Regions from separate parts of the Lactococcus garvieae subsp. garvieae genome, predicted to be linked through region 2. Evidence: riboswitches for the same ligand, from Rfam matches in the RefSeq annotation. Region 2 holds a riboswitch; each other region holds the start of a gene.
What was found. A riboswitch is a leader RNA that binds a small molecule or an ion and turns the genes downstream of it on or off. The one in region 2 is predicted to bind lysine.
Positions count from the first base shown of each region.

Region 1: another riboswitch for lysine. It lies ahead of PYW30_RS02420 (ABC transporter permease subunit); the one in region 2 lies ahead of PYW30_RS09755 (amino acid permease).
Region 3: another riboswitch for lysine. It lies ahead of PYW30_RS07600 (diaminopimelate decarboxylase); the one in region 2 lies ahead of PYW30_RS09755 (amino acid permease).

Region 1 is NZ_CP118950.1:478,281-486,007, reverse strand. It holds gene murD (UDP-N-acetylmuramoyl-L-alanine--D-glutamate ligase) at 1-359, opposite strand, end outside; gene PYW30_RS02425 (amino acid ABC transporter ATP-binding protein) at 498-1,235, opposite strand; gene PYW30_RS02420 (ABC transporter permease subunit) at 1,236-2,807, opposite strand; lysine riboswitch at 2,896-3,063, opposite strand; gene PYW30_RS02415 (HAMP domain-containing histidine kinase) at 3,204-4,694, opposite strand; gene PYW30_RS02410 (response regulator transcription factor) at 4,783-5,478, opposite strand; gene PYW30_RS02405 (YceD family protein) at 5,580-6,131, opposite strand; gene PYW30_RS02400 (type B 50S ribosomal protein L31) at 6,348-6,590, opposite strand; gene PYW30_RS02395 (PTS fructose transporter subunit IIABC) at 6,702-7,727, opposite strand, start outside.
Region 2 is NZ_CP118950.1:1,937,617-1,945,343, reverse strand. It holds gene dnaX (DNA polymerase III subunit gamma/tau) at 1-755, shown strand, start outside; gene PYW30_RS09755 (amino acid permease) at 788-2,251, opposite strand; lysine riboswitch at 2,327-2,503, opposite strand; gene PYW30_RS09750 (hypothetical protein) at 2,721-2,933, shown strand; gene rpsF (30S ribosomal protein S6) at 3,125-3,418, shown strand; gene ssb (single-stranded DNA-binding protein) at 3,456-3,950, shown strand; gene rpsR (30S ribosomal protein S18) at 4,064-4,309, shown strand; gene PYW30_RS09730 (hypothetical protein) at 4,425-5,633, shown strand; gene PYW30_RS09725 (metallophosphoesterase) at 5,717-6,484, shown strand; gene PYW30_RS09720 (DUF960 domain-containing protein) at 6,518-6,826, opposite strand; gene PYW30_RS09715 (MurR/RpiR family transcriptional regulator) at 6,858-7,706, opposite strand.
Region 3 is NZ_CP118950.1:1,516,099-1,523,825, forward strand. It holds gene PYW30_RS07570 (N-acetyldiaminopimelate deacetylase) at 1-65, opposite strand, end outside; gene PYW30_RS07575 (aspartate kinase) at 89-1,402, opposite strand; gene PYW30_RS07580 (aspartate-semialdehyde dehydrogenase) at 1,399-2,391, opposite strand; gene dapD (2,3,4,5-tetrahydropyridine-2,6-dicarboxylate N-acetyltransferase) at 2,557-3,255, opposite strand; gene dapB (4-hydroxy-tetrahydrodipicolinate reductase) at 3,349-4,059, opposite strand; gene dapA (4-hydroxy-tetrahydrodipicolinate synthase) at 4,059-4,922, opposite strand; gene PYW30_RS07600 (diaminopimelate decarboxylase) at 5,120-6,397, opposite strand; lysine riboswitch at 6,762-6,934, opposite strand; gene PYW30_RS07605 (pyridoxal phosphate-dependent aminotransferase) at 7,200-7,727, shown strand, end outside.

The sequences.
Region 1 (7,727 bases), 590 kb from region 2:
GTTCCAGTAATTCCAATAATTGGGGCTTCCGAAACAAGGTAAGCAAGTTCAACTTCCGTAACAACTGGAATCTTTTTATCCAATGCTTTCTTTACCATTGGGTTATCATAACGAATACCTGGATTTTTTACCATAAAATCAAAATCTTCGTCTAAAAGTTCAAGGGGATGGCTACCACAGATAACTTCAATGCCTTCTTCCAAGAGGGCTTGCGCGGCAGGGTTTTCTTCAAAAGCCTTTCCGTCATTTACAGTTACATGTGCACCTAGAGTATGAAGCAAGCGGGCTGCAGCTTCTCCTGATTTTGCTAATCCGAGGATGAGTACTTTTTTTTCTTCAAAAGTTTTGATTTTTTTCATTGTTCCTATTCTTTCTACTTCCCTCTATTTTACCGCTATTTACCTATTTTTTCAATATAGAGTTTGTATTCGAAAGTTTTACTGTGAAAATAAGATGACTTTTGCAAAGAAAAAAGAGCAAGCTGATGCTCTTTTTATTTAAGCTTTCAAGAAGCGCGAAAGGAAAGCGCGCGTCCGTTCTTCTTTCGGAGCCCCAAAGATTTCCTCTGGTCTTCCTTCTTCAGCAATAACCCCTTTATCCATGAAAATCACACGGTCACTTACATCACGCGCGAATTCCATTTCATGGGTGACGATAACCATTGTTAAGCCTGTTTCAGCCAATCCCTTCATCGTTTGTAAGACCTCGCCTACCATTTCGGGATCAAGCGCTGAAGTCGGTTCGTCAAATAAAATCACGTCTGGATTCATGGAAATCGCACGAGCAATCGCCACGCGTTGTTTTTGTCCTCCTGAGAGTTGTGCAGGTTTGGCATGAGCAAAGCTTGCCATCCCCACTTTTTCCAGATTCTCGAGCGCAATAGTCCGAGCTTCTTCTTGGCTTTTTTTCAATACTGTAACTTGCCCAGCCATAACATTTTCGATAACATTCATATTGTTAAATAAATTGAAGCTTTGAAAAACCATGCCAAGATGGGTGCGGTATTTAGGAATATCGAAGCCTTTTGCTAAAGCATTTTCACCTTTATAAATTATTTCTCCACCAGAAGGCTTCTCCAATAAATTAATCGAACGAAGGAGTGTTGATTTCCCACTTCCAGATGAACCAATAATCGAAATAACTTCGCCTTGATTAACCGTCAAGTGAATGTCTTTCAGCACATCATTGCTGCCAAATGATTTTTTTAAATGATTGATTTCTAAGATTGCTGTCATTTAAGCGTCCCCCGGTTCTTGTACTTGCATTTGATTTTGGATTGGGACGTAAGCATCTGGTCCATCCATTTTTCTTTCTACAAAGCGTAGAATACGTGTCACTGTAAATGTTAAGACAAAGTAAATTGCACAGATTACAGCAAAGGTTTGGAAATACATAAAGTTTTGTTGGGCCACTGTTGTCCCTTGGAAAAAGAGCTCCGTAACTGAGATCACAGACAAGACTGATGTATCTTTGATGTTAATGACGAATTCATTTCCTGTTGCTGGAAGAATATTTCGTAAGACTTGTGGCAGAACAACTTTGCGCATAGTTTGCCCATGCGTCATTCCGATAGCTTGTGCAGCTTCAAATTGTCCTTGATCTACAGAGAAAATACCACCACGTACAATCTCAGACATATAAGCCCCCGTATTGATGGACACAATAATTAGCGCAGCTAAGGTCCGATCCAAACTCAAGCCAAAAGCTAGAGCCGTTCCATAGTAAAGCACCATTGCCTGAACAATCATTGGTGTACCACGGAAAATTTCAATATAAGCGGAAATAAGCCAGCCAAATACTTTATGTAAAAAGGCTAAAAATTTATTACTGATTTCTGGAATAGTACGATAAACACCAATAAGAAGACCTAAAACCGTACCAATAATCGTACCAATCAAAGAGATGAATAAGGTCATCCCTGTACCATTAAGAAACTGTTTGCCATTATCTCTTACAATACTGATAATTTGGTCATACCAAGCGCCTTGGGTTTTGGCTTCTGGTTGAGCGGCAATCATTTGGTCCATCAGTTCTTTTTGATCTTGAGGTGTAAAACCTGTCAAAAAGCTATTAATCTCAGGCAAGTTAGGGTCATTTTTACGTAAACCTACTGCGACTGTTGTATCATCTGAATTTGTGACGAAACCTTTTCCTTCGCCAAATTCAATCATTTTGAAGTCTGGATTTGCTTTTTCTGCAGTGACCCCTTCTGGACGTTCAGCGACATAACCATCGATGGCACCACTTTGTAAAGCCACACGCATGCTTGAAAAATCTTTCATCGCTGTTTGCTTATTCACACTTTTAATCTGGTCAATCATGTTATAGTGAAAAGTTCCCAGCTGAGCGGTAATTTTTGCACCGGAGAAGTCTGCTAAGCGCGATGCTTGAGCAAAGGGGCCGCCACTTTTGACCATCATTACAAGGTTAGAAGTATAGTACGGTTCCGAAAAGGCGATTTGTTCTCTACGTTCGGCGGTTGGTGACATTCCTGCAATAATGCCATCAATCTTCCCAGATTTCAGGGCGGGCAGCAAACCATCCCAACTTGATTTGACGATTACTAATTCTTTATTTAACTTATCCGCCAGTTTTTTTGCAACTTGTACATCGTAACCATTTGCCCATTGGCCATCTACACCATCAATAGGGACAGCACCGTTGCTATCATCATATTGTGTCCAGTTAAAAGGGGCATATGCTGCCTCCATTCCGACACGGAACTGGTCTGCACTAACTTTTGAACTACCGATAAATAATACCGTAAACAACGTCGCGACAAGTAAGAATAAGTTTTTTCTTCTCATAATACTCTCTCTTTCATTTTTCCAAATAAAAAGCAACCTTTACACAGAGAGGTTGCTAAACGTTGTACATGATTCATATTATCAGTAAGTAACGAATAGCACTCCGCAAAACTGCGACAGTTCAGCAAGTATCCCTTGCTGCCCCAACAAACTCACTTGGACGAGTGAATTCATTTCGGCAATGTCTCCTCCGTTTTACTTCAACGCTTGTCCAGCTCAGTAAAACTTCCTATTCATTGCGACCTCTATCATTTTATTTGTATATTGTATTTTAAATCTTAACCTTTTTTTAAACGAATGTCAACAATTTTCTCAAATTATCAAAAAACTCGAGAGAATGAGGCATAAACTAAAAGCCTAGAAAGTACGTTTAGATACTTGCTAGGCTTTTTATACCTATTTAATCTTAGGAATTTTTAAAGTGAATTTCGATCCCTCACCTACAACAGAAGTCACACTGACCTCCCCATCATAGTTTTCCACTATGCGTTGGATAATAGACAGTCCAAGCCCAGTGCCTCCTATATCCCGATTTCGCGCTTTATCAGCACGGAAGAAACGCTCAAAGACATGTTTTAAATCTTCCTGACTAATGCCATAGCCATGATCCTCAACCGTAGTGATAATGTATTTATCATCTTCTTCTAGATGAATTTTCACTTCTTGGCGATCTTTAGGCGAATATTTTATAGCATTATCAATCAAAATTTTTAAGCCTTGTTCATAATGGTTCGGGTAGATATGAGCCAATCTTCCCGGTGACAAGTTATTTTCCACAGTTAAGCTTAAATCAGCATGAATAAGTAGGAAGTTTTTCTTAAGGAAATTAGAAACTTCTGTCGGATCACAGATAAGGTCTTCATCTTGAAAATCGATGTTTTCAAGACGGGCCAATGCAAGCATCTCTTCCAACATTGTTCTCATCGTACTCACTTCTTCTATACTGGCCTGTAAAGACTCCTCAAGCACTTCGGGATCGTTTTTCCCCCAACGGTTCAAGAGATTCAAATGACCATCCAAAACCGCAAGTGGCGTACGTAACTCGTGACTGACATCAGAAACAAAACGTTTCTGCTGATCAACATAATCGTTAAGCTTGATCATCATGTCATTATAAACAGTCGCCAGTTCTTCAATTTCATCACCTGTTTGAATCACTACAGGTTTGAAATCCGCCTTCAAGTTATTGGCACGTGTAGTAATCGCATCGTGCAACCGTTCCAGAGGCTTGATGTAACGACTCGCCATAAAATAACCGACAAACTGAGCGATAAAGAGAGCAATAATCTCTAAGATAATCAGGGCAATCAGTAACTTTGTTCGCACGCTATAATAATAACTCATATCATAGAAAGCCTGTACATAGCCAATCAGCTTACCTGTTTTATTAGAATAAACCGGTCGTTCCACCAAATAACCAGAATATTCACCAAATGTACGTACAGCATGAGTGCCATCCCCCACGTCTTTTTTTAGAGGGAAGCCATGAGAATTGGTCGAGTAAATCAAATTTTCACCGACGTCAAAAACATAAAAGGACTTCCTAGAGCCAATCATACTTCCAAGTGTTTCTAGCTCATTTTCTTTACCCTGACTGGAGGCTGTATAGTCTTTGGCATAAGCCAAATAATTCGCCAGATTTTCTTCCGACAGTGTGCTTTCCGATTGGGACAAACTTTGCTCAACATTATCCAGAGCTTTCATCATATCCTCTTTTTCAGAATTGATGAAGGTTGTAATGGTCAATTGATAAACCAATACTGTAAAAATAGTGAAGGTAATAAAACAAAAAATCGTATTTGCAAATGCCCAACGGAGCATGATGCTTCGCTTACGCTCGGGAAGACTTTCTGTTTTTTTCTTCTTCGAATCAAAAAATTTTACCATGTCGCATTTTTTCTATTTCTTTTCATCGCCATAAAAGGAATAAATCTAGTGGCAAAACCACTAGAAATCTTCTTACATCTTCCCTATATTATTTGCGGTCACGCATGACATATCCCATACCACGAACCGTTTGGATATAGCTTTCACGGCCCTCCACGTCAATTTTGTTACGCAGATAACGGATATAAACGTCCACAACGTTTGTTTCTGTACCTTCTTCGTAACCCCATACTTCAGAAACCAAGTATTCACGTGTTACGACATCACCTACATTTTGCATCAGTGTCAAAAGCAAATCGTACTCACGGCGTGTAAGGTCAATAACTTTTTTTCCACGGTGTACAGTACGGTTGGTCTTATCAATTACCAAATCACGGAATGAAGTATTGTCGGACTTTTCAATCGTGTGGATATGATCTTCACGACGGAAGAGTGAGCGGACACGCGCTAACAATTCTTCAATAGCAAATGGTTTTGTAATATAGTCATCTGCGCCAATATCAAGACCTGCTACACGGTCCATTGTCGAATCACGTGCAGTCATCATAATAATATGTGTATCTTTCTCACGGCGTAAGCGTCGTGCAACCTCAAAGCCATCAAGCTCTGGGAGCATTAAGTCAAGCAAAATCAAATCATAATCTTTTGACATTGCTTCTTCAAGACCTTTACGACCATTGCCTTGAACCGCAGTTTGGTATCCTTCGTGTTCAAGCTCAAGTGAAACAAATCTCGCAATGTTTTTATCGTCTTCGATAATCAAAATACGTTTAGATGAATTCATAGTTTAGCCTCATTAATATCTTTTCTTTTTAATTTTATTTCCTCTATAATGAAATTATAATATAATTGTAATTTTGTTGCAAGTGTTTTATGAGATTTTTCTTAATTTTTTTCTTCGGAAAAGAGATCTGCCAATCCTGCAAAAGGTGATTTATTTTCTTTATCTGCTTCTTCTTCTTTTTGCTTCTGATAGTCTGCTTCAGACAAGACAGACCAATTCTTACCAGAAGGTAGACTTGCGGCTCCAGCTTTCTCATCTTCTGCTAAAATTTGCAAAGGAATTTCTAAAAGAATATTATCAGCTACCGATTCTGATAGACTAATCCAATCTGCTTCCAATGTAAATATCATGTCACTGTCCAGTAAATCTTCATTCTTTTTAAGAAACTCATCTGTGGTGAAGGCTTCATTCACAGCAATAGACATGAGATACTCTACTGGCTTTAAGCTGCGTGATGAAGGCAAAGTCAAATCCACTTCAAGTGTATAATCCAAGTAATAGATACCGTCATCATAGGCGATTTGTCCTTGAACTTTTACAGGTTTTGCATCAAGAATTTCTTCTGAACGCTGCTTAAGTTCCTGCGTTAAATCAAGCTCTTCCTCAAATTTAATTCTTTTCTTTTTTGATACTTCTAAAATAGACCATTTCATATTTCATTTTTCCTTTATCTTTATAGTGAGTTTAAAAGAAGGCACATTCACGCATGCCTTTATTTTTATATGTGTATACTATCTGCTTCTATTATATGATATTTTTTTTAATTTTTATAGCCCCATGAACTAAAAGATGTTCAGAATGTGTTGCCTTTTGGTCTTGGTTTACTATAGTAAATTTGAGCGATAATAAAAAAGCGCCGAAGCACTTTCTTATTTTCCATATTTCTTGTTGAAACGAGCGATACGTCCGTCCGCTGCTTGGAATTTTTGACGGCCAGTGTAGAATGGGTGTGAGTCAGAAGAGATTTCCACACGAATCAATGGATAAGTGTTTCCGTCTTCCCATTCAACAGTTTCTTTCGAACCTTTAGTTGAACCGCTCAAGAATTTAAAACCAGTAGTTGTATCCAAGAACACAACAGGTTGGTAATTAGGATGGATGTCTTTTTTCATTTTGCAAAATTTCCTTTCTGCCTTGGACTGTTTGCCAGACCAAAGTTTGTTAGACCTTAATATTCTAACAGATTTGTTCCTGAAATTCAAGCTTTTTTGTTATTTAAACCCTTATTTTTCTTTTTTCAAATAACCGAACATCAAACCTGAAACAAGAGCACCAATCAAAACAAAGAGAAGGTATAAAAGTGGGCCATTTGTGAGGGCTAAGACGAAGATACCACCGTGTGGCGCCATTAATTTAAGACCTGCCGCACCAACGAGTCCACCTGCTAAGGCTGAACCAACAACAAATGAAGGAATGGCACGCGCTGGGTCAGCAGCACCAAATGGAATTGAACCTTCTGTAATAAATGAAAGTCCCATAACAATATTTGTCAAACCTGATTGACGTTCTTCTTTGGTAAATTTATTTTTGAAGAAGAGGACGGCAACTGTAGTTGCAAGAGGTGGAACCATACCACCAGCCATAACCGCTGCCATCACAACTGAGCCACCAGTAGCAACACTTGCGGCCAATGTTCCTGTACCGAAGATATAAGCGGCTTTGTTGATTGGACCACCAAGGTCAACTGCCATCATCCCCCCAACAATAATACCAAGTACTAAAGCTGAAGCGCCGCTCAAGCTATTCAAGAAGTTTGAAAGACCTGTATTGATTGCTGCCATTGGGATATTGATGAAAAGCATGAGCAATCCAGTGATGAATGTACCTAAAAGTGGGAAAATCAAGATTGCTTTAATCCCATCCAACGATTTAGGCAAAACAGTCAAAAGTTTGCGCAAGAGGATGATGACACCACCCGCAATGAAACCACCAACTAAAGCGCCAAGGAAACCAGAAGGAATCATTGTTGCTGGATCAAGTTTGCCAAAGGCAAGACCAGATGAAGCCATTGAGCCAGCGACGAAACCAGCAACTAAACCAGGTTTATCTGCAATGGAGTTGGCGATAAAACCAGCTAAGACAGGAAGCATGAAGGCGAAGGCTGCGCCCCCGATATTTTTAAAGTAAGCTGCAATTGGATGATAAGAACCAAGATTAGCCAATTGATCTTTAGGAACACCCATCGACTGGTCTATCAAGAAGGCAAGAGCAATCAAGATACCACCCCCAACAACGAATGGTAACATTGC
Region 2 (7,727 bases):
GTCCCCGTCTTTACCAATGGATCAACATTGCGATTGAGTCTCTAAAAATTATTAAAGAAACGACCCAGAGCAAAATTGCTGCTGATGTGATGACAATGCGTCTTGTGGATACAGGAGCTTATTCATCTGTTGAACCTAAAGAACTTCCGGAAAGTTTGAACCATGAGCTTCAAGCCTTAAAAGCAGAAGTTGCAGAGTTAAAAGCTAAATTGGCAGAAACGGGAAGCCAAACTGTGGTATCCACTGTCAGTCAAGAAGTTCAAATTAAGCAGCAAGTGAAAACAAAAACAGTGACTGAAAAGTACACTGTAAATCAAGATTTGGTTTTTAAAGCTCTAAAGGAAGCGACCAACGAAGCACGCCAAGCAGTTTATGGTGCATGGCCTGAGATTGTTTCTAGCTTTACCAAACCTTCAGATCGTGCCTTAATCAATAATACCGCACCTGTGGCAGCCTCAAGTAATTTTGTGGTGGTTACTTTTCCTCATGGTAATTTAGCCAAGCGCGTTACAGAAAATGAAAACCTACAGTTAACTTTTGGCAATTTAATGTCATCAATACTGGGATTTTCGCCCGAGATTATTGCTTTAGCAGAGCAAGATTGGCAGGCTGTACGTCAAGAGTATGTCTTAAGCCTTAAAAAAGGAGAGCAGCATGTGATAAAAGACACGGAATCTGAGCCAGAAGCAGAAGAAGCCCTTGTCAGTAAGGCCAAAGAATTTTTTGGTGAAAAAGTGAAAGTAATTAATGACTAAAAAAACGCCTTGTGGCGTTTTTTATATTCGTTTTAATCAATCTCGCGGCTTAAATCGACTTCTTCAAGCGGAATGAGTTTTGTTTTCTTCACGATTTTGTAAGAGAAATATAAAATCAAGAAGAGTGGTAAAGCAAGATAGGTCGTGATGATGCTTTGCGCATTCATCGTTACAGTAGTAATTTGCCCGATAACGATAATGATTGAAAGAATAAGAGCGATAATTGGTCCAATAGGGAACCATTTGGCATGGTAGCCTAACTCAGAAAGTTTATGGCCTTGCTTAATAAAAGCACGGCGGAAGCGGAAGTGACAGATAGCAATTCCAATCCAAGCCAAGAAGCCGGACAAACCAGAAGCGGCAACCAAATAGAAATAAATCTCAGTTCCGAAGATACTTGTTAAGAAGGCCAAAAGACCGATGGCAACAGTCGCTAAAATTGCATAAATTGGCACACCGTTGCTTGTATTTGTTTTAGCGAAGACTTTCGGCGCATGCCCTTCTTTTGCCATGCCAAAAAGCATGCGGGAAGCAGCATATAACCAAGAATTGGCAGAGGAAATAACGGAGGTTAAAATGACAGCATTCATAACAGATGCAGCAGCGGCTAAGCCAGCACGTTCAAATACCAAGGTAAATGGAGAAACAGTAATGTCACTTTGGGTCGCTGCACGGAGGAGACTTGGATCTTTATAGTAAACCAAGGCACCGATTACGAATATTGAGAGGAAATAGAAAATAATAATCCGCCAAAAAACTTGCTTAATCGCTGAAGGTACATTTTTCTCAGGGTTTTCTGACTCGCCGGCTGCAATACCAACGATTTCTGTACCTTGGAAAGAGAAACCTGCAATCATGAAGACAGCAATCATACCTCCAATACCACCGACAAAACCATGATTTCCTCCGGCAGAAAGATTGCGTGCCACATCTGGCTTATAAGTCATAACCCCAAAAATTGTTGCGAGACCAATCACGATAAAGGCGATAACAGCGATGACTTTAATTGTCGCCATCCAAAATTCTGCTTCACCATAGGCCTTAGCTGAAATAAGGTTAACCAAGAGGATAAGCGCAATCACGATAGTTGACCATATCCATGTAGGCACATGGGGCAACCAAAATTGCATAATGACACCAACTGTAGCCGCCTCAACCGCCACAGTAATTGCGGAGTTAAACCAATAGTTCCAACCCATAGCAAAGCCAAAAGCTTTATCTACATAGCGGTCAGCGAAAGAAGCAAAAGAGCCAGATACTGGAAGATAGGAAGCCATTTCTCCTAGAGACGTCATAAGGAAGAAAACCATGAGTCCAATAGCGACATAGGCAACTAATGCACCTAAAGGTCCAGCTTGAGAAATCGTTGCGCCTGATGCAACAAATAGGCCGGTACCAATAGTTCCTCCTAAGGCAATCATTGTTAAGTGACGATGTTTAAGGCCACGTTTGACTTGCGTGGATGGCGTGGCCTCATTATTTGAAGTATTGTCCATTACTTCTCTCCTAAATTTATAAATATTAATACAAAAAGCAATCCCTAGAGATTGCTAAACGTCAGAAAGATCTTTCATCCGAATAGCGCATCGTGGTCATAGTAAGACCACGACAGTTTAACAGGTGTTTCCCGCTAAACCAAGAAAAGTCTGTGAGCATAACTTCTCTTTCGGCAACCGCTCCTGGGCTAAACTTCTCAGCATGCTCTAGCTCTGTTTAGCTTATTATTGGTTGCGACCTCTATCGTTTATTAAGTATTTATGAACATTTTAGATTAATTTGAGGGGGATGTCAAGGACGAGCCTGCAAGGAATGAATAATTATACACAACCTTATTTAAAATAACAGAATTTTTAATGCCTGTATATTTAAAAAAATCGAGGGATTTGTTTTAGAGACTAAAAAGAGTTATAATATAAGGAGAGATGATTACGGTTTCATCTCAACTATATCTGGAGGTGGTTTTCTATGACGTTTACCCCAAAATATGTATCTCCAACTTACGCGGGAGAAAAAATTGTATGCGTAACCCGTAGCCAGCAAGGGGAGATTTCCCACTTATATCAGCGCTTTGACAGCCGTTGTAAGTTACATTTTATTGTGAAAAAGCTTGGTTATTATCAATCGAAAGAAGGTGAGTATCGTTACATTCCAGCGAATGTCCTGGATGTAGTGGCTTAGTGATAAAAACAATGAAAAATCTTCTGCAGGGACAGAGGGTTATTTTTTTATTTTATAATAGAATAAAATAAGATAAGATAAACCAGCTTGCAAAAAGCAGCTAAATTTGATAGAATATATACTTGTGAGTAAAAACTCATAACTTACACAGGCTCCAACCTGTGTCATTAGTCCAAAAGGAGGAAAAATCAATGACAAAATACGAAATTCTTTATATTATTCGTCCAAACATTGAAGAAGAAGCAAAGAAAGCCCTCGTTGAACGTTTCGATAGTATCTTGACTGACAACGGTGCTGCTAATCTTGAGTCTAAAGACTGGGAAACACGCAAACTCGCTTACGAAATTCAAGACTTCCGCGAAGGTATCTACCACATCGTAACTCTTGAAGCTGCTACTGATTCAGAAGCTTTGAGCGAATTTGACCGTCTTGCTAAGATTAACGGCGACATTCTTCGTCACATGATCACTAAAGTAGAAGCTTAATTCTAGTTTAGCTGGACAAATTTAAAGGAGAAGCATCATGATTAATAATGTTGTTTTGGTCGGACGCGTTGTGCGTGACCCTGAACTGCGATATACACCGCAAAATACTGCGGTTGCTACATTTACGATTGCTGTTAACCGTCGTTTTAAAAACGCGCAAGGCGAACGTGAAGCTGATTTCATTAACTGTGTCATCTGGCGTCAATCTGCTGAAAACTTGGCAAATTGGGCTAAAAAAGGTGCCTTGATTGGTGTAACAGGTAGTATTCAAGTGCGAAATTATGAGAACAAAGAAGGTCAACGTGTTTACGTGACTGAAGTATTGGCTGATAACTTCCAAATGCTTGAGAGTCGTGCCGCACGTGAAGGTGGCTCTGGTTCATATTCTGCACCACAGCAACAACAATCACAAAATCGTCCTTTTGCTGGCTCTAACAGCTCAGCAGGAAATGCAACACCTGATTTTGGTCGTGATGCAGATCCATTTGGTGGCTCACCAATGGAAATCTCAGATGATGATCTTCCATTCTAACAATTAAGACAGTCCTTCTAAATGTCTGTCTGAGCCTCTTATTTGTTGATTAGAAAAACATTTTGTTTTTTCTAATCAACAACATCATACAATAATATAAGGAGAAACACACTATGGCTTTTCAAAAACGTGGTGGCTTCAAACGCCGTAAAAAAGTTGACTTTATCGCAGCTAACAAAATCGAAGTTGTTGATTACAAAGACACTGAACTCTTGAAACGTTTTATCTCAGAACGTGGTAAAATCTTGCCACGTCGCGTAACTGGTACTTCAGCTAAAAATCAACGTAAAGTGGTTACAGCTATCAAACGCGCACGTGTTATGGCTCTCTTGCCATTCGTAGCTTCTGACGAAAACTAAGAAATAAATAAGCACCTTCGGGTGTTTTTTTTGTTCTGAAAATATTTTACTTGCCTAGTTCTTTATGTTAAGCTTTATATAGGAATTAAAAAATTTTAAGGAGTAGAAGAGAAAAATGAGGAAGTATTTCAAAATATTTTTAGGGACATGGCTTGTCTTAACTTTGTTTACCTTTTTGGGATTTACAAAGTTAGATAGAGTGATGGCAGATAGCCCCCAGAGTCAGCCCATTTATCGACTTTATAATACCCGTAATATGGAGCATTTGCATACTGCAGATGTAAATGAAAAGAATAGGCTTCCTAAATTATCAAAAGATTGGAAATATGAAGGTATTGCATGGGCCGCACCTGTATCGGGTGATACTGTTTTTCGTGTATATAATCCTAAATCTGGAGAACATTTGTATACCAAAGACAGCTATGAAGTAAAAGTTCTGACGAGTAAGCATGGTTGGCGAGCAGAAGGAGTTGCTTTTTACTCTGCAACGAATAGAGATAAACCAGTTTATCGTCTCTATAATCCTGCTGCAGGTATTGGTGCCCATCATTCTACAATGGATACTTATGAAAAGAAAGTTTTAGTATCTCGGGGATGGAAGTATGAAGGAATTTCTTGGTATGCCTTACCCAAAGATGGAAGCTCTCCAGCATTGAACCTACCTTTAAGTGGTCCTAAAACAGCTTTTATATCTGGGAATGTTAAATTAACAGGAGCAGGGACAGGCTATCAGGCGAAATTCACGCTTAATGGTACAGGGGAGCATGCAATAAGTTTTGGTGTTCAGGTAGATAAGGAATCTAGTTTCCATGCAGGCTCAGCCGCAGGTAAACCTGTTTATATGAGCGAAAATATTAATGGAAGTTCCCATGTTTATACCTCATATGGGCCACCTGCCGTACTTAATCAGTGGACGAAGATTGAAATCGCATATTATGAGGCTTCTAAGGCCGTAGGCTTTTATGTGAACGGAAGCTTAGTTGGGACAGCTTATGCGCCAGACTTTGATAAAAATTATGTTGCTACAAGTTGGGGAAATCACTTGATTGCAAATGTCGGAGGTTCTGCCCGTATTAGAGGTGATAGCGTTAATGCACAATTTTCAGACGTACAAACGAGTGAAAAAGGAATGACGTTATGGAATGATACAGACAACAACTGGGTGGGTCTGACAGCCAAATGGTTAAATGGAAATATTGATTCATCTGATTTTTCAATTATTGGTACATCACAACTTCCTGTCGGCTTAAACTGGGATACTTATTGGAAAGCAGGATTGCCTACAGCGGATGGAGTAGCTCAAGTATCTGTTAGAATACCATAAATAAAAAGATAGGGAAAGCTGCCCTGCTTTTTTAATAGAATTTTTATGAAGAATAAAAAATCTGAATGTGGTAAAATAAAGCAATGACATGGATTATAATTTTACTTTTTTGCCTTTTGGCTTATGGGATTTTCCTTGAACCGCATTTTATGCGTGTGCGACAAGTGAGAATTTCAAACACAACTGGGCTGAAAGTGGCACACTTTACAGATACACACTTTAATTGGCATACACATCCACGCCGCTTTTTAAAATTTGCAAAACACATAAGAAAAACACGACCTGATTTGATCTTGTTCACAGGTGACTTATTTGATAAAGTCAATTGGGCGCAAGCGCATGATGTTGATAAAGTAAAAGAAATTTTAGCAGAACTTGAAGCACCTTTAGGAAAATTTGCGATTTTGGGCAATCATGATTTTTCGTATGAAGGGCACGCGCACTATATAAGAACTTTTTTAGAGGAAGCAGGTTTTACTGTACTTACCAATCAATCGCTCATGTCAGGACCAGTATCATTAACGGGGCTTGATGATTTACGTGAAGGGCAACCAAATTTTAGTATGGTTCCTGAGCAAGGAAAGTTTTCGATTTTAATGATTCATGAGCCGGATACCATTTTACAAGTAGAATTTCCTGAAAAATATGATTTAGTCGTTGCAGGACATAGTCATGGTGGGCAAATTCGTCTTGGTAATTTGCGGTTACGTAATGATGGGTCAAAGATGTATGATTCTGGTCTTTATACCTTAGGAATACATACAAAACTTTTTGTAAATGCCGGTATCGGGTTAACCTTTTTACCAATCAGGTTTGGTGTTCCCCCAGAAATCGTCTATTATGAAATTTAAAAAGTCTCCAGATAAACTTCTGGAGACTTTTGTTTAACGTTCTTGTGAAGAGATAATGGTTTCTTTACCATTATTATCAACAGCATGGAAATGCCGAGGCCAAGAATTATTAAAAGGATATTGGAAATCAACCGTAAGAGTTAAAGGATTGTGAGGCTGTGAAAATTTCACAGAGAGCAGTCCTTTTTGGTTGAGTAATTCAAAATTGATAAGGGGCTCAAGCGGGATAACGCCTTTTAGCTGATTGTCAATGATGAACCAAAAACTGTCAATGATTTCACCAGGAATACTAGAGACAGTTCCATAGCTTGCATAGCGTCCTTTTGTTTCAGTAAATGCCATTTTGGTCCTCCTTTATCATTAACTTTCCCGTTTAATTTAAACGGGTTTGGCTGATTACTTCTCGAATATTTTCTAAAGTATCTTCGATTGTATCCTGAGCTTTCATGCCGTACATCAAAAAGATTGCATCTAGAAGACTAATTTGAGAGACGGTTGAAGCGACAGCTTCAGGCCGAAAAGATATTTCTTCAGCTATTGAAATAAGTGCCAGGTCGCTTTTTTTCACCAAGGCTGAGTTGGCAAATGATGTGATGGCAATCACAGGGACGTGATTGTTCTTCAAAATATCAACGATCTTCAGTGTATCTTTGTTTTTTCCGGTATGTGAAATAACGAAAGCACAGTCTTTTTCCGTCAGCTTAGAAGCCAACATTTGTTGGTAATGAAAATCCTGATGATATACCGTTTGCAGTGGCATACGCAAAAATTTATGGTAAGCAATTAAAGCAACGGCATTAGAGCCACCAAGACCAAAAAAACCACATGTTTTGGCGGATAAGAGGATATTCATAACCTTCTCCAATGTTTCGCTCTCTATCAGTTGCAAGGTGGCATTGAGAGAAGAAATATTACTGGTAAAGTTCTTGGCAAGAATATCTTTATAGCTGTCTTCTGGCGATAGTTCACTGAAAAAGTTGTCGGATTTAAATTTTTCAGTACTATGGATAGCTAACTTTAAATCTTGGAATGAATCAAAGCCGATTTTTTTGGCAAACCGCGAAATGGTTGCAGTAGAGACTTTCGTATTCTTTGCAAATTCTTGAATGGATAAGCGCGCGGCACTGTCCATATTTTCAATCAAGTAATTTGAAATGGCTTGATCAGATTTACTGAGGTTATCGTAATAAGAGTTGATACGTGTGATGAGAGATTGTGTCATATGCTTTCCAGTCTTGCTTTT
Region 3 (7,727 bases), 420 kb from region 2:
CCAAGCTCAGGAATTTCATGCAATTCCCGACGTATTTGAAGCAATTCTTCATTTGTAAAAGGCACTCTACACCTCCTTATTAAGTCCTTTAGGTTGTCAATTCTTCATATAAGGCGACTAAAGCCCTTTGATAATGCTTATTGGCAACACCGATAATGATATTGATTCCACGCGGGCTTTGTGTAATAAGCTCAATATCAATATCTTCTTTAGCAAGTGCTGTAAAAATTTTGTTCGTAACTTTTGCTGAGCGTATAATTTCTTCACCTACAACTGTCAAAAGCGAAATATTTTCTTTGACTGTGACATCATCTGCTTTCAAATCTTTTTTTAGGCGGTCCAGTAAATCAAGCAAAATCTCTTCTACTTCAACCATTTCGACGATAACTCCGATTTGATTGATACCTGTAGGGAGATGTTCAATATTCAAATGATAATCATCAAAAATTTTCAAAGTACGTTGTAAAAAACCAACCTCTGTTGCCATTTGATTTTTGACAATATTAATCGAAACATAGTTTTTTCTGCCTGAAATTCCTGAAACTTGTGTCGTATGCGTACGGTGTTCTGCCAAAATCAAAGTGCCTTCGGCGTCTGGAGCATTCGTATTTTTAATATGCAAAGGAATATTGAGTTCACGAATCGGATAAATCGTCTCAGCATGCAGCACACTTGCCCCCATATAAGACAATTCACTCAACTCTTCATAAGTCAATTCACTGATCGTTGCTGGATTGTTAATAATGCGCGGATCTGCCATCATTACACCTGATACATCTGTCCAGTTTTCATATTTATCAGCACCTAAACAGCTTGCCAGAATTGCGCCTGAAATATCTGAACCACCACGACTCAAAAGTTTGATTTTTCCATTTTGGAAAGCACCGTAAAATCCTGGGAGAACAATTCTCTCAATTCCAGAGAATTGTTCCTGCAACAAACGTTTTGACATTTCCAAATTGATACGACCGTTACCTGAAAAGGAAATTACTTCAGCAGCATCAATAAATTGATAGCCCAGATATTCCGCCATTAGATGTGCTGTAAAATACTCGCCACGACTCACCAGATAATCCTCTGTAAATTGACCCGAATCCAACTCACATTTAAGTTCCTCTAAATGTGATAAGATGTCGTATTTAAGCTGCAATTCTTCTTTGACTGCAACAAATCGAGTGACTAAATTATCCCAAAGTGCTTGGTAAGAAACACCGTGTTTCACATGAGCCGCAATGAGATAGAGCAAGTCGGTAACCTTATCATCAGATGGATTTTTACGTCCAATCGCCGAAACAACGACAATTTTTTTTGTTTCATCTTGGCTGACAATATTTTTTACTTTTAGAAATTGGCTTTCTGTAGATAAGGATGAACCGCCAAATTTTGCAATGGTTAATGTCAAATTAAATTCTCCTGGATCATATGCTCCGCAATTTGAATTGCATTTAATGCTGCGCCTTTACGGATATTATCAGCTACGCAGTAAAAGAGTAAACTGTTTGCTTGCGCCAAATCTTCACGAATACGTCCAACATAAACATTATCATTACCATTTGCGATTGTTGAAACTGGATATTCATGATTTTTAGGGTTGTCGATAAGAGTTATACCTTCTTGGTTTGCAAAAACCTCACGAACTTCGCTAAGCATGAAAGGCTGATCCAATATTACCTGGATACTCACACCGTGACTGTTTATTACTGGAACACGTACACAAGTTGCTGAAACAGCCAACTCTGGCTTATGTAAGATTTTACGTGTTTCATTGACCATTTTCATCTCTTCTTTGGTATATCCATTTTCAAGGAAAACATCAATTTCAGGAAGGGCTGTTTCAGAGATATTATATGGATAAAATTCTGGTGCTTTGCCTTGACGTGTCCGAAGTAAATCGTCACGACCTCTCTGTCCGCTTCCACTTACTGCTTGGAAAGTTGTATAGTTCACTTGTAAAATACCAAAGGATTTCTCCAAAGCATAAAGCGGTAAAACAGATTGAATCGTTGAACAGTTTGGATTAGCAATAATTTTATTCATTTGTGTATCTTGGATGTTAATTTCTGGGACAACCAGGCCAATTTCAGGATTTTCACGCCAAACTGATGAGTTATCAATGATAACCAAGCCTTTTTCTCGTGCAATTGGGGCAAATTGTTCAGAAGTATCTCCGCCAGCACTAAAAAGGGCAATATCATAACCGTTAAATGAATCAGCCGTTAATTCTTCAACTACGTATTCTTGACCCGCAAAAGACAAAACTGAACCTGCTGAACGACTTGAGGCTAATAATTTCAAATTTTTAATTAGGAAATTTCTTTGTTCTAAAATATCGAGAAAAGTACGACCAACAAGTCCAGTTGCACCCACAACACATATATTATATTTTTTCATTTTTATCCTTTCTTCTTTGGATATAAGATACTCGAAGATAAAGTTCGTACACTCTAAAGTTAAATAACTTTGGCGCTATTTGAAGTGCATGGACGATATACTCCATTTATTAATAGCGTACGAAGCATCATGTATGTTGATAAATAGTCTATCCTTATGGCAATTTTACAAATTTCTCAACGCTTCTTCCAGTGCAGTTTTTTGCTGCGTTTGAGAATCAATTTTCTTGATAATACGGGCTGGCACACCAGCAACAACTACATTTTCAGGAACATCTTGTGTCACAATAGCACCGGCCGCAACAACTGAACCTGAACCGACTTGTACACCTTCAATAACCACTGCATTTGCACCAACAAGTACATTATCCCCAATACGCACAGGTACAGATGAAGCTGGTTCAATTACACCAGCAAGTACTGAGCCTGCACCAATATGGGAATTTTTACCAACTGTTGCACGTCCTCCTAGAACAGCACCCATATCAATCATTGTACCAGACCCAATTTCAGCACCTATATTAATAATTGCTCCCATCATGATTACTGCATGATCACCAATTACGACATGTTCACGGATAATTGCGCCTGGCTCGATACGTCCATTGACATCGCGAATATCAAGCAAGGGTACAGCTGAATTGCGGCTATCAAGCTCCACAATATAGTCTTTATTTTCAGTCATATCAGCCAAAAGTGGTTGAATCAAACTCCAATCCCCAAACAAAGTATTGCTGATTTTGATGATTTCTTTTGGTATTTGACCTGTCAATTGACCTTCAAAAGTTACTTTAACTGTTGTTTTCTTCTCAGCATTTCCAATATATTGAATAATTTCTTGAGCCGAAATTTTTTGTACTTCCATAAATCTCCTTCTTGTGTGTAATACTATAAAAACTAAGTTTTTAAAGGAATATCCAAAATTTATTTTATTGTTTCTCTTCTATAAAAATAGGACTTAATTCACTCCGTCTTTTCCAAAAAGAACTTCCTCCATTGAATACATCCCACTTTCTTGATGAATAAGCCAATTCATCCCTGTGATCGCCCCTTTTACAAAAATCATTTTCGAAAGAGCTTCATGATTAATCGTTAGAAGTTCGTCCCTTCCTGCAAATATTACTTCATGTTCACCAACGATTGTCCCCCCTCGAACAGCATGTACTCCAATCTCTTTCTTCTCACGTGGCTTTATACCTGAACGTCCATGAACAACTTTATAGTCTAATGTTTCATTGATACTGTCAAGCAACATCTTTGCCGTACCAGATGGTGCATCTATTTTTTTATTATGATGTTTTTCAATGATTTCAATATCAAAACTGTCCGATAAAATATAGGTCATTTCTTTGACTAAACGATTCATCAAGATAACTCCAATACTAAAATTGCCACTAAATAATACAGGCATTTTTTCAGAAAGGTGATCAATTGTTACCTTTTGTATGTGGTCAAAGCCTGTTGTGGCAATAACTACGGCTGTTGGATGCTTTTCTAAATATTTAGCAAGATTATTGAGATTCTCAGGGTGTGAAAAATCAATGACCACATCGAATTTTTCTTCTGGAATATCCTTTGTTAAGGATACGACTGTTAATTCATGCTCTTTTTCTAGCTCTGCCGCAAGCAGCCCGCCCATTGTACCTGTTCCAATTTGTAAAACTTTCATTATAAAATCTCCAATTCTTTAAGAAGTTGAATTTTTGCCGTTTCGGATGGCTCGTCAAGTGGCAACCGAACAGAACCGACATTATAACCGAGTTGATTCATCACAAATTTGACAGGAATTGGATTTGCTTCTATAAATAAGCTGTCAATCAAGTTCAAATATTTTTGTTGCAGACTCAAAGAATGAGCTGGGTTGGTCGCAAAAGTTTCGATTAACTCCTTAACTACATCTGGCATGAAGTTAGCCCAAACACTGATTACACCCGAAGCACCTAAACTCAGGCATGGAACTATCATATCGTCATTACCACTATATAATGCAAAATTATTAGAAAGATAGCGACTAATTTTTTCCACATAGGCAATATCGCCTGATGCTTCTTTTAAGCCTGTAATATTCGGGTGTTTCGCCAATACTTCTACGGCTTCAACAGAAAGATTCACTCCTGTTCTACCTGGTGCATTGTACATGATAATCGGAATATTGACAGACTCCGCAATCTTAGTGAAATGCTTTAACATTCCTGTTTCATTGGTTTTATTATAATAAGGGGTAATCACAAGCAAACTATCCGCACCTAACTTTTCAAATGCTTGAGCAAATTCCACTGCTTGTGCTGTGTTATTACTTCCTGCTCCAACATTGATATGAACACGTCCAGCAACCTGTTTAACTACAAACTCAACGATTGCTTTTTTCTCCTCAAAGCTAATCGTCGGTGCTTCTCCTGTTGTGCCTAAAATAGAAATAGCCGCACTTCCATAGCTAATCTGAAATTCAATCAGCTCAGCTAATTTCTCAAAATTTATAGAATTATCATCATTAAAGGGCGTGATGAGCGCCACAATTGAACCTTTAAGCATTATTTTCTCCTGTAGATTTATTTCAGAAACCTTTGATGAGTGTTGCGATAGAAGAAAAGTAAACTACTTATCGTATAATTTTCTTTCTCTTGAAAATCATCTCCTCTTCGCCTTGTTTTTACTCCACTCCTTTAATTTGTATCCAAATATTATTTATGATTTTATCAGTGGTTAGAAGTAAAAGCTGTTACAAGCGTTCACCAGCTAATTTCCGGTAAGATTTCAAACTCAAAGCCATCCAATGTTGCAAAATAGTCTTCAGGTCGCTCTGCCCGTCGAATCATACGCGTGCTCCCATCTTGCTGAAGCAATAATTCGGCACTTCGTAATTTTGCATTATACTGATATCCCATCGAAAAACCATGCGCACCTGTGTCATGAATGACTAATAGGTCTCCCTCATCAATCACAGGAAGTTCGCGCTGCCTGGCAAATTTATCATTGTTTTCACATAATGAACCAGTCACGTCAACAATTTCTTTCACTTTATCTTCCTTCTTTCCTATAACAGTAATATGATGATAAGCATCATAAAATGCTGGTCTCATCAGATTAACTGCGCTCGCATCCACACCAATATACGTCCGATAGGTTTGCTTTCTATGCAAGACACGTGTGACCAGTAAGCCATGAGGCGCCAACATAAAGCGTCCAAGTTCCGTATAAATTTTGACTTCCCCTAGGCCATTGGCAGTTAGAACTTCATCATAAACACGATGTACTCCTTCGCCGATGACAGCAATATCGTTAGGAGCTTCATCTGGACGATAATTAACGCCGATACCACCAGAAAGATTTATAAAATCAAGAGAAACGCCTGTTTTTTCACGAATTTCAAGTGCTAATTCAAATAATTGCTGTGCTAATTTTGGATAATACTCATTTGTCACAGTATTTGAAGCCAAAAAGCTATGCATTCCAAATTTCTTCACACCCAACTTTTGCAAATCTTTAATTCCCTGAATCAGTTGGGCTTTTGTCATTCCAAATTTTGATTCTTCAGGATTATCCATAATTTTGGTACCCATTGTAAAAACTCCACCAGGGTTATAGCGTAAGCTCATTGTTTCGGGAAATTCAAATCCTGCCAATGTGGATAAAAATTCAATATGGTTGTATGCATCAATATTAATCGTAGCCCCTAGCTTTTTGGCTAATAAAAATTCTTCAGCTGGAGTGTCATTTGATGAAAACATAATTTCAGAATTATCAAAACCACATTTATTTGCCAGTATAAGTTCAACATAGCTCGCGCAATCAGATCCACAGCCTTCTTCTTGCAAAATTTTCAAAATTGCAGGCGTTGGTGTAGCTTTTACCGCAAAGAATTCTTTGAAACCTTTATTCCAAGAAAATGCTGTGTTTAGCGCTCTTACTTTTTCACGAATTCCGTGCTCGTCATACAAATGAAATGGTGTCGGAAATTCTGCAGTAATTTTATCTAATTGATTTTTAGTAATAAATGGTACTTTCATTTCATACTCCTGTGGACTTGCTATGCAAATCTTTATCTGAAGATTTCGGTGGTTTCAATGCTCTGGAGGCTTGTTAAAAATTATAACTGAAAGAAGGAAGATTTTACTTTTAGTCTAGCAAATGATGTTTTTCCATCTCAATCTTTAACTCTGTCTCCAGTGCCCTTTGACCACTGATATAATGAGTTTCGATGTAAGAAGCAGAGTTTTTCTTATTCGTTGACTCGCTAAGACATTATTCTATCGTTGTCGCGCTTCAACCTGCAAACTCACATCGTATAAAAACAAAAGGCACTTGTAAGTACAAGCGCCTTTTATGTCGTCATGAAAATAGAGTAAAAAAAGAATTCTATATTATTCGGTTCGATCACTTAGCGCCAGACTTATTCAAGTCCGAGTGGTATAGGTGTTTCCTATACCCCCACGCTAGCCAGATGCCTCTGTTGCTAACGTTCGGCAATGATTACCTTTCGTACACGGTCGTCGGATGCCTCCTCTCGTGTAGTACTCATTTGCATTGCTACCTCTAATTTATTTTTCACAATTATAATATTTTCAGTATTGTTTGTCAATTGAAAACTTTTCAAATTTTTAGTATTGACTTATTTTTTTCTTTAAAACTGCTTTAAATCAAGGTTTACAAGATGTATTTTTTATCTGAACTTCCGAATCTCCAAAATATTTTGCAACATTGTTTTGTGAATTTTTAAAATAAAATGCTATAATACAAATTTAAAACGACGAATATACGGAGTTTTTGCTTGAAGCCAACTTTAACTATTGACCTGCGGAGGTGCTATATATGGATTTATCAAATAAATTTAACACTAATCTTGGAAAAATTGAAATTTCTAAAATTCGTGAATTTGATCAGGAAATCTCCAAAATACCGAATGTTTTGAAATTAACACTTGGTGAACCAGATTTTCCGACACCTGAACATATCAAAAAAGCTGCAATTGATGCTATTGGTGCCGATGAAAGTCATTATACTGGCATGCGTGGCCTGATTGAACTCCGCCATGCAGCCAGTCAATTTGTAGCTGAAAAATACAATTTACATTACGATGCTGAAACAGAAATTTTGACCACAGTTGGTGTCACAGAGGCGATTGCTACTTGTCTCCTTTCAATTATTGAACCTGGCGATAAAGTTCTAATTCCAGCACCTGCTTACCCAGGTTATGTGCCTGTAGTAAGCTTAGCTGGCGGTCAATTGGTCGAGATTGATACCACAACTGATAAATTTGTCTTAATTCCTGAAAAACTTGAGCAAGTATTGAACGAAACCGAGAATATCAAGGCTATCATCCTTAATTATCCTTCAAAT